3 linked regions of the Marinoscillum sp. 108 genome follow. The protein of the gene in region 1 interacts with the protein of each later gene in a pairwise test. Links are inferred from orthologs where the notes say so. Each region holds a gene or a part of one and is shown in the gene's direction. Other genes may lie near its edges. The genes, in order: dnaE, GV030_RS13860 and rplL.

Region 1 (4,962 bases):
CTTCCGGTTCGCTTATATTTTGATCAAAAGTCACGTCTCATGGCGGGGATCTCGCAGGTCAATCCCTACAAAAAAGGAGAGATCATTCAGGTACATTTCGAAAAGTGGAACAAGAAAAACAGCCCCGTGATCTTCGAGCAACTTACCATTCTCCAGGGGTCCGAAACCTATACCTTTGATTACGAGTCTGTAGATTTTTCCACTCAATCAATCGTAAAAATGACATTCGGGCAACCCTGAAGCGCGCCCCTCTGAGTTTCCTACTTAATGTGCCTCCACGGCCATTCCCATTCAGGGAAGCTCCACGCGCTACTGAAAACTAATGAACATATCCACAAGTTTTCCACAGCATAGAAATACCCGACCTACATGACCCAATTGGCCGTGGGATTTTCTTATTTTGTTTTTTGTTGCAATAAGCAAACCACCACACTTCATGTACTTAATCTTTGATACGGAAACCACTGGTCTTCCCAGGAACAAAACGGCACCTCTTACCGATTTTGACAACTGGCCCAGACTGGTACAACTGGCCTGGCAGCTACACGACGCAGAGGGAAATCTAGTTTCTCAAGGTAATCATGTCGTAAAACCTGAAGGGTTCACCATTCCCTTCAATGCCCAAAAAGTACACGGTATCTCCACCGAGCGCGCACTTGAGGTGGGAGAAGACCTGAAGGGTGTACTGGACAAATTCTCTGCGGACGTTCAGCGCGCTAAGGTTTTGGTTGGACATAACATTGAGTTTGACAATAAAATCATTGGGGCAGAATACTTGCGCACAGACCAGGAAAACCTCCTGGAAGCCTACCCCAACATCGATACTTCCACTGACACAGTGGAGTTCTGTCAGCTACAGGGAGGTATTGGCGGCAGGCTCAAGCAGCCGAAGCTGATAGAGCTTTATACGAAATTATTCGGAAAACCATTCGATGATGCACACGATGCGGCCTACGATGTGGACGCCACAGCCAGGGCATTTTTTGAATGCCTTCGAAGAAAAATCATCAAAACATTTGATGATACTGACCCTTCCAAAATCACTTATGAAGCTCCCGATCTGGAAGCAGCCAATTTTTCCTGGGCTCGCGAAAAACGTACCGGACGGGCCAGCAATGAAGAAGTAGCTGTAGAAGACATTAAAGGCCCTTTTTGCCATCTGCATGTTCACTCTCAGTTTTCTGTGCTTCAGGCCACCCCCAATGTGGAGTCTATCGTGGCTAAAGCCAAAGCTTTTGACATGCCGGCGGTGGCCATTACTGACCTGGGCAACATGTTCGGAGCTTTCAAATTTGTGAGAGCGGCACTCAATGCGGGCGTTAAACCCATTGTGGGGTGTGAGTTTTTTGTGGCCGAAGAGCGATTAAAGCTTCAGTTCACCAAAGACAATCCCGATCGGCGTTTTCAGCAGGTGCTGATGGCCAAAAATAAAAAAGGCTACGAAAACCTGGTTAAGCTAAGCTCCTATGCCTACATAGAAGGGCTCTATGGACTCTACCCCAGGGTGGACAAAGAACTGATCAAAAAATACCGCGAAGGGGTGATCGCTACCAGTGGCGGGCTCTACGGCGAGATCCCCCACCTGATCCTGAACGTAGGTGAGCACCAGGCAGAAGAAGCCTTACAGTGGTGGCTGGACCTGTTCGGAGATGATTTCTATCTGGAAATCAACCGACACGGACTGGATGAGGAAAATCACCTCAATGATGTGCTCATCGGTTTTGCCAGAAAGTACAATGTAAAGATGATCGCGGCTAATGAACTCTTCTACCTTGATGAAGAGGACTCTAAGGCCCACGATGTACTTATTTGTATCAAAGAAAATGAGAAGCAGAGTACGCCCATCGGCCGTGGAAGGGGTTTCCGTCCCGGGCTAAAAAACTCAAAGTATTACTTCAAGGGCCAGGAGGAAATGAAGGCTGCATTTACTGACCTGCCTGAGGCCATTGAGAACATTGCGGAGCTCATCGGCAAAGTAGAGGAGTTCAAGCTGGAACGTGATGTGCTCCTTCCAGCTTTTGATATCCCGGAGGAATTTAAAAACCCTGAAGATGAGGTTGATGGAGGTAAACGTGGAGAAAATGCTTACCTCAGGCACCTCACCTATATTGGCGCAAAAAAACGCTACAAAGAAATCACCGAAGAGATCAAGGAAAGGCTGGATTTTGAGCTGGCCACCATCGAAAACACGGGCTATCCCGGGTACTTCCTGATTGTGCAGGATTTCACCAGCAAGGCCCGCGAAATGGGCGTGGCGGTAGGTCCCGGAAGAGGCTCTGCCGCAGGATCTGCGGTGGCCTACTGTATAGGAATCACCAATGTAGACCCCATTGCGTACGATCTCCTGTTTGAGCGTTTCCTGAATCCAGACAGGGTATCACTTCCCGATATTGATATTGACTTTGACAATGAAGGACGGGAAAAGGTTATAGACTATGTGGTGAAAAAATACGGGTTCACCCAGGTGGCTCAGATCATCACCTACGGTACCATGGCGCCAAAGTCAGCCATAAGGGATGCAGGGCGAGTCATGGAGCTACCACTGCCGGAAACAGACTCCATCGCCAAGCTGGTACCCGAAAAACCAGGGGCCAAATTCTCCAAAATCTGGGGCGAGGTACCCGAGCTCGAGCGAATGCGGAGAGGCAAAGACCTCCCCTCTCAGGTGCTGAACCAGGCGGTAATTCTGGAAGGTTCACTCAGAAACACCGGGGTACATGCCTGCGGGATTATCATCACACCAGATGATATGACCAATTTCGTACCGCTCGCCAAATCCAAGGACTCTAGCCTTCTTGTCACACAGTTTGACAACAGCGTGGTAGAATCTGCCGGAATGCTGAAAATGGACTTTTTGGGTCTGAAAACACTTTCTATTATTAAAACAGCAATAGAGAATGTAAAAAAACGGCACGGCATAGTCATCGATATAGATGAAATTCCACTCGATGATCCTAAAACCTACGAACTCTATCAAAAAGGTGAAACCAACGGAACATTCCAGTTTGAATCTCCGGGCATGCAGAAGCACCTGCGGGCGCTAAAACCCGATAAACTGGAAGACCTTATTGCCATGAACGCCCTATATCGTCCGGGACCTATGGAATACATCCCGGAGTTCATCGACCGAAAACATGGCCGCTCCAAGATTCAGTATGATGTGCCAGACATGGAGGAATACCTGGCTGAAACCTACGGAATCACAGTTTATCAGGAGCAAGTAATGCTGCTCTCGCAAAAGCTGGCCGGCTTCACCAAAGGTGAAGCTGACGTTTTGCGTAAGGCGATGGGTAAGAAGCAAAAGCAGGTGCTCGATAAGATGAAACCCCAATTTATCGGGCAAGCCAAGGAAAAAGGACACCCAGAAGACAAACTGGAGAAAATCTGGAAAGACTGGGAAGCCTTTGCAGCCTATGCCTTCAATAAATCACACAGTACCTGCTACTCTGTGGTGGCTTATCAGACCGGTTACCTCAAAGCCAACTATCCGGCTGAATACATGGCCTCTGTGCTCACGCATAACCAAAGCAACATTGAAAAAGTGAGCTTCTTCATGGAAGAATGCCGTAATCAGGGCATCAAAGTGTTGGGACCTCACGTGAATGAGTCAGGCCTCAACTTTGAAGTGAATGCCGCCGGCGAAATCCGCTTTGGACTGGGAGCCATCAAAGGTACTGGTGAATCTGCCGTGCTGGCAATTATTGAAGAACGAGATGCCAATGGCCCATTCAGTGATCTGTTTGATTTTGCCTCGAGGGTAAACCTCAGAGCTGTGAATAAAAAATCATTCGAAAGTCTGGCTAAAGCCGGAGGATTCGACTGTTTCGATGAGTTTCATAGACGACAGTACGTGGAGCCTGATGAAGAAGGGGCCAGTCTGATCGAAAAGGCCATTCGCTACGCCAATAAACTTCAGCAGGAAGAGGACAGTGCGCAGGCTTCCCTGTTTGGGGGAGGCAGTGAGTCCAATGTAGTGATGCGCCCGCGCATTGGCAAAATAGAGCCCTATGGAGAAATAGAAAAGCTCAACATAGAGCAGGAAATGGTGGGCCTCTACATCTCGGGGCACCCATTGGATCAGTACAAGTTTGAGATGAAATACTTCACCAACACCAAACTCAGCGACCTGGTGGACCTGGAGAAGCTTCAGGGTAAAGAGATCAAATTAGGGGGTATGATCACTGAAGTGGCACATCTCACCACCAAAAAAGGGAAGCCCTATGGGCGCTTCAAAATCACTGGCTACTCAGACAGCCATGAGTTTTTTCTATTCTCGCCCAGCTACCTGGATTTCAAGGCATACCTGGAGAAGGGTTGGTTCATCTACATGACGGGAATTGTGCAAAACAGATGGAGCGGCACCGATCTGGAGTTTAAAATCACCAGCATGGAGCCACTCAGCGATATTCGTGAGCGCATGGCCAAAGGGATAGAACTGCAAATGCGGTTATCCGATGTGAGTCCGGCACTCATCGGAGAGCTGGAGCGCTATGGCCAGAAATATCCCGGAAACAACGTATTCAAGCTCAATATCATGGGTGCTTTTGAGGAGCGAATGATCAATCTGGAGATGATGAGCAGGAAAATATCTGTGGACATCAATGACGACCTCATCAAGGAGCTGGACAGGCTGGAAGACATCAGCTACCGGGTGCTGACCAGCTGATCTTTATCCCTATTGTCCGAGAGACAACAAATGAATACTTAAATAAAAAGTGGATCAACAAAAAGCATATCTTTGCCGTTATCAACTTGAATTATAATTATTAACTGATATAAAAATGGCACATCCATTAGAATTAACTGATCAAAATTTCGAAGAAATAATCAATACCGATAAACCCGTACTTGTGGATTTCTGGGCGGAATGGTGCGGACCTTGTAAAATGATCGCCCCTGTAGTGGAAGAGTTGGCTGCTGACTATGAAGGCAAAGCTGTGATTGGCAAAGTAGACGTGGACT
Region 2 (3,089 bases), 1.6 Mb from region 1 along the record:
CTTTGTCATTGATGTTTTCATAACGGCCAGCCACCGACCATTTTTCAGAAAATGTATACTTGCTGATCACCGTGATAAAAGAAGTGTGTAGGTTTTTATCAGTAGCGCTGTTGCTTTGTGTGGTGTAGTCTAGCACACCTGCAATTTTCCAATTCTTAAGGGGCTTTGCCTCGAGAATCAGATTGTTGTGAAACCTCATCAGGTCCATGTTGCTGTTGGTGCTCTCATTGCCGTAATAGTTACCATAGCTTATTTTGAATGATTCATTCAGCGTGTGGTCCACGGCGATACCCAGTGATTTTTTATTGTTGGTTTCACCTATATTTTGCCAGCCGTTGAGAACTACTGCTCTTAGCTGTGTTTTGTCTGAGAGGTCGTGGGTGTACCGCAGACCAGACTGATAGTATGGGGTGTACTCAGTGGCCAGTGCGGGAGAATACAGATCCCGATCCAGAGACAAGGCACTTTCATAACCAAAATGTCCGCCAAAAATCCCCACATCCAACCATCCTTTTTTTGTTACCTGATACCCCGCATACGCTTCATACACCATTTGGTAGAGTTTTTCTGGTTCTGCCCCGTAGTTGTTGGCCGGATAGGTTCCCACCTGTAGGGCCAGACTAGCCCTGACTTTATCTTCTTCGTAGGCGGCACTCACCCAGGCGTGGCTCAGGTTAAATTCGTTGTGTTTATCGTATTGAGTGACGTAAAGTCGTTGATTATCCAGAGGTTTGCTAAAGTCAAAACTATAGTAGGTATCCAGGTATGCGCCAAACTTGATTTTGGATTCTTGCGCTTTCGCATTGAAAAATTTCAAAAAAAAGACACATATAAATATAAAATAGATAGTTTTTCTCATTTGATGATGTATTTGATTTAATTAATTTTGCACCTCAAAACGAATAAAGATAATGGATTTACGATCAGAGCGAATCAAAAATATGGCAGAATCTGCAACCCTGGCCATGGCAGCAAAGGCAAGGGAGCTGAAGCAGAATGGAGTGGACGTAATAAGCCTTAGCTTGGGCGAGCCGGACTTTAAGACGCCTAAACACATTCAGGAGGGAGCGAAAGCGGCCATTGATGAAGGAAAGTACTTTGCGTACCCTCCGGTAAATGGCTATTTGGATCTCAGAGAAGCTATCAGTGCCAAATTCAAGAAGGAAAACGGATTGAATTATTCGCCTGATCAGATTGTGGTTTCCAATGGAGCCAAGCAGTCTATTGCCAACGTATTTTTGGCACTGCTGGATCCGGGTGATGAGGTGATCGTATTTTCGCCATACTGGGTGAGCTATAGCGCTTTGGTGGAACTGGCTGAGGGGAAGTGTGTTTTTGTGAATGGAGATTTGGAACATGACTTTAAAGCAACAGCCGAGCAACTGAAAGCCTCTATCACGGACAAAACAAAAGCATTGATTTTTTCATCACCATGTAATCCCACAGGTTCTGTTTTTTCTCAGGAAGAACTGGAGGCTATCGCGGAAGTGCTGAAAGAATATCCAAATATCGTGGTGATCTCCGATGAAATTTATGAGTTGATCAACTACGGAGAGAAGCATGTGAGCATCGGTGCCATTGCAGGCATGGAGGATCGTACAGTTACTGTCAACGGATTTGCCAAAGGATTTGCAATGACTGGCTGGAGAGTGGGGTACATCGGAGCTCCCCTATGGCTGGCCAAAGCAGCCAATAAAATGCAGGGGCAGATCACCTCAGCCAACTGTTCAATAGCTCAGCGTGCCGCGTTGACGGCCCTGACTTCAGACTATGAGCCATCTTACAAGATGGTGGAGGAGTACAGAAGCCGACGGGAGCTGGTGTATGGCCTGCTGAGTGAAATTCCCGGTGTGGAGGTGAATATGCCTGGTGGAGCCTTCTATTTTTTCCCCAATGTGAGCAGCTATTTTGGCAAAAGTGTCAACGGGAAGGTCATTGCTGACGCCACCGACTTAAGTCTGTTTTTATTGGAAGATGCCAATGTATCGGTAGTGACTGGTGAGGCATTTGGTGATCCCAGATGTTTGAGACTGTCTTATGCTGCTTCTGTTGAGGATCTGAAAACGGCCATGAGCAGGATGAAGGCATCATTGGCTAAACTAGCATAATGGCATTTGACTCCATTGAGGGGGTTTTCAATGCTTTTACAAAAATGAAAGTATTGATCATCGGTGATTCGATGGTCGATACTTACACATATGGTGAGGTGCACCGGGTATCTCCGGAGGCACCTGTACCCATCTTACAGGCCCAAAAGACCGAGCATCGCCTTGGCGGAGCAGCCAACGTGGCGCTCAATATCCAGGCGCTTGGTGCCCACCCTATTCTTTGTACGCTCGCCGGAGCGGATCCGGAGGCGGATTTACTGATCCAGCTGCTGGAGCAACAGCGAATTTCTGCTGCACAAGTAGTCAAAAGCGACGAACGAGTGACCACTGTCAAGCACAGGGTTCTTTCCGGTTCTCAACACCTGCTTAGGATAGACAGAGAAACCGAACGGTCGCTAACGGCTGTAGAGCGTTCGTTATTGACTGCAATCATCGAACCGCTCATAAGTGAGGTGGACTTGATTCTACTGCAAGACTATGATAAAGGTTGTCTGAGTAAGGAGCTGATTCAGTGGATTATTCGAGCGGCGCAGGAGTGCAGCGTGCCAGTGGTGGTAGATCCCAAAAAGAAAAATTTCCTTACTTATCAGGGCGTGAGTCTGTTCAAACCCAATCTCTCAGAAATGAAAACCGGATTGGGGCTTGAGGCATTGAGTCTCGATGAGTCTTCCCTGGCTGATGGCGCCACTCTACTATCGGGCAAAATTCAATTTGACCAGCTGCTGTTAACACTTTCCGGGGAAGGTGTTTATTATTATTCAGACGCAGTATCCGGAAAATTGCCGGCGCATTTGCGCAGCATATCGGATGTGTCAGGGGCTGGAGATACGGTCATTTCTATTGCCGGACTCTGCTGTGCACTGAATTTGCCACTGCTATTTACCGCTGAGTTGGCTAACTTAGGAGGCGGTATTGTCTGTGAGTATCCTGGAGTGATGCCGATAGACCCCATCCGATTGCTTGGAGAAGCTCAATCCAATG
Region 3 (2,924 bases), on another replicon or contig:
AAGCTGCAGAGCTTGTTGACGTAAATAAGGAATACTCTATCGAAGAGGCTGCTCAATTGGTAAAGGATATTACCTTTTCCAAATTCGATGCGTCTGTTGATATTGATATTAGACTGGGTGTAGACCCACGTAAAGCGGACCAGATGGTTCGTGGAGTGGTGGCTCTGCCTAACGGGATTGGCAAAGAAGTGAAGGTGCTAGTGCTTTGTACTCCAGATAAGGAGGAAGAGGCTAAGGCAGCTGGAGCGGACTATGTAGGTCTTGACGACTACATCACCAAAATAGAAGGTGGATGGACTGCGATCGATGTGATCATCACAATGCCAACAGTAATGGCTAAAGTGGGTAAGTTAGGTAGAGTACTCGGACCAAGAGGATTGATGCCTAACCCTAAGTCAGGCACTGTAACCATGGATATTGCTCAGGCGGTAACCGAGGTAAAGGCAGGTAAGATCGACTTCAAAGTTGATAAAACAGGAATTATTCATACAAGCATTGGTAAGATCTCCTTTGATCCAGAGAAGATCATGCAAAATGCAGTAGAGATGATTCAAACTGTGGCGAAGTTGAAACCTTCTTCAGCCAAGGGTACATATTTTAAATCAATCACACTATCCAGTACAATGAGTAAGGGAATAGCTGTTGATAAAAATAGCATAGCTGGACTATAAGACGTTATGACTAGAGAAGAAAAAGCACAAGTGATTGCTGGTTTAACAGAAAAATTTCAGCAAACAGACCACTTCTACATCACTGACACATCAGGACTGACTGTTGAGCAAATCAACAAGTTCAGAGAGATGTGCTTCAAGAAAGGTGTGGAGTACAAGGTTGTGAAAAATACTTTGATCAAGAAAGCTCTTGAAAATCTTGACAATGACTATTCATCATTGGATAGTACACTTAAAGGATTCTCAGGGATCATGTTTGTGAATGAAAACGCAAACATACCTGCCAGAGTCATTAAAGACTTCAAGAAGGAAGATAAAGATCAGAGACCTAAGTTTAAGGCTGCTTCCATAGATTCAGATATTTTCATCGGTGAAGACCAGTTAGAGATTTTGAGTAAGCTCAAGTCTAAACAGGAACTTATTGGTGAGGTTATTTCATTACTTCAGTCGCCTGCTAAGAATGTTATTTCCGCTCTACAGAGTGGTCAGCATACAATAGCCGGACTGGTAAAAACACTTTCAGAAAGAGAATAAGATTTTTAACAAAATTAATTGACAATTAAAATGGCAGATTTAAAAGAATTCGCTGAGCAACTAGTAAACCTTTCAGTAAAAGAGGTAAGTGAACTAGCTACAATCCTTAAAGATGAGTATGGTATTGAGCCTGCAGCCGCAGCAGCTCCTGTAATGGTAGCTGGTGGTGGTGATGGTGGAAGTGCTGCTGAAGAAAAATCATCTTTTGATGTTGTACTTAAGTCAGCTGGTGCCGCTAAGCTTGCAGTTGTGAAACTAGTAAAAGAACTTACAGGTCTTGGACTAAAAGAAGCTAAGGAATTAGTGGATGGTGCTCCAAGTAACGTAAAAGAAGGCGTAGCTAAAGATGAAGCTGAGGCGCTGAAAAAGCAGCTTGAAGAAGCTGGTGCCGAGGTTGAGCTAAAATAATTTGATTTTCATCAACTAAGGTTTAGGCCTGGCTCCCATCCCGATATCCATCGGGATAAGGATCAGGTCTTTTCCTGTTTGTATCTACCACATATTGTTCTTGATCCTTATTTTGAACTAAACAGATAAAGCTTTGGCTAAAAATACATCTGAGAGAGTTAATTTCTCTTCTATAAAATCTGTAATCGATTATCCTGATTTCCTTGACGTACAGCTAAAGTCATTCGTTGACTTTTTCCAGCTGGACACTCCTTCTGAGAAAAGAAATTCCGAAGGACTGTATAAAGTGTTCATGGAGAACTTTCCTATCAGTGATTCCAGAGAAAATTTCGTGCTGGAATTTGTCGATTATACTGTTGACCCTCCAAAGTACTCAGTTGATGAGAGCATCGAGAGAGGTTTGACGCACTCTGTTCCCCTCAAAGCTAAGCTTCGTTTGCTTTGCAATGATGAGGAGAATGAAGATTTTGAGACCATTGAGCAGGAAGTCTTTTTGGGGAATATCCCATATATGACCGCTAAGGGGTCTTTCGTAATCAATGGAGCTGAACGAGTGATCGTTTCGCAGTTGCACAGGTCACCAGGTGTGTTCTTTGCTCAAAGCAAGCATACAAATGGTACCCACCTTTATTCTGCAAGGATTATTCCTTTCAAAGGATCCTGGATCGAATTTGCTACGGACGTCAACAATGTGATGTATGCCTATATCGATCGAAAAAAGAAATTTCCTATTACCACACTTCTGCGATCAATAGGATATGGATCTGATAAAAAAATATTGGATCTTTTCGGCCTGTCCGAAGAGATCGACGCTACTGAAAAGGAGCTTAAGAAAGTAATAGGCCGTAGACTGGCTGCCCGAGTACTGCGTACCTGGACTGAGGATTTTGTGGATGAAGATACCGGAGAGGTTGTATCCATTGACAGAAATGAAGTCATCCTCGAAAGAGATGGTATTATTTCTGAAGATGATATAGAGACAATTCTGGAATCCGGCAGCAAGTCAATTGTCCTTCACAGAAAGGATGTTAACATCACGGATTACTCCATTATATATAACACGCTTCAGAAGGATAACTCAAACTCCGAGAAGGAGGCTGTTGAGCAGATCTATCGTCAGCTGAGAAACACAGATGCTCCGGATGAGCAGACTGCACGGGATATTATTCAAAATCTCTTCTTCAGTGACAAACGTTACGATCTGGGAGAGGTAGGTCGATACAGAATCAACAAGAAGCTTGGTTTGGATATAGGGTACGATAAGAGAACCCTTACTACAGAGGATATTATCCTGATTGTGAAGTACCTGAT

Evidence for each region.
Region 2: the proteins of dnaE (region 1) and GV030_RS13860 interact in binary tests that used the Escherichia coli proteins (3 or more experiments, as listed by UniProt). The link is inferred for Marinoscillum sp. 108 from one-to-one orthologs.
Region 3: the proteins of dnaE (region 1) and rplL interact in binary tests that used the Escherichia coli proteins (3 or more experiments, as listed by UniProt). The link is inferred for Marinoscillum sp. 108 from one-to-one orthologs.

The regions. Positions count from the first base shown.
Region 1 is NZ_LR734808.1:1,784,570-1,789,531, forward strand. Bases 58-4,866 are described here. They hold dnaE (DNA polymerase III subunit alpha), read left to right. Parts: upstream 58-436; coding sequence 437-4,666; downstream 4,667-4,866. Other genes in these bases: GV030_RS07380 (hypothetical protein), read left to right, coding at 58-240; trxA (thioredoxin), read left to right, coding at 4,782-4,866. In the rest of the region: more of GV030_RS07380, read left to right, coding at 1-57; more of trxA, read left to right, coding at 4,867-4,962. UniProt on the Escherichia coli protein: DNA polymerase III is a complex, multichain enzyme responsible for most of the replicative synthesis in bacteria. This DNA polymerase also exhibits 3' to 5' exonuclease activity. The alpha chain is the DNA polymerase catalytic subunit.
Region 2 is NZ_LR734808.1:3,404,784-3,407,872, forward strand. What follows is about bases 73-3,008. They hold GV030_RS13860 (pyridoxal phosphate-dependent aminotransferase), read left to right. Parts: upstream 73-908; coding sequence 909-2,108; downstream 2,109-3,008. Other genes in these bases: GV030_RS13855 (outer membrane beta-barrel protein), read right to left, coding at 73-859; GV030_RS13865 (bifunctional heptose 7-phosphate kinase/heptose 1-phosphate adenyltransferase), read left to right, coding at 2,108-3,008. Outside these bases: more of GV030_RS13855, read right to left, coding at 1-72; more of GV030_RS13865, read left to right, coding at 3,009-3,089. UniProt on the Escherichia coli protein: Shows aminotransferase activity with methionine and histidine as substrates, and to a lesser extent also with phenylalanine.
Region 3 is NZ_LR734817.1:655,384-658,307, reverse strand. Bases 154-2,924 are described here. They hold rplL (50S ribosomal protein L7/L12), read left to right. Parts: upstream 154-1,235; coding sequence 1,236-1,613; downstream 1,614-2,924. Other genes in these bases: rpoB (DNA-directed RNA polymerase subunit beta), read left to right, coding at 1,747-2,924; rplJ (50S ribosomal protein L10), read left to right, coding at 678-1,205; rplA (50S ribosomal protein L1), read left to right, coding at 154-671. Also shown: more of rplA, read left to right, coding at 1-153. UniProt on the Escherichia coli protein: The binding site for several of the GTPase factors involved in protein synthesis (IF-2, EF-Tu, EF-G and RF3). Is thus essential for accurate translation.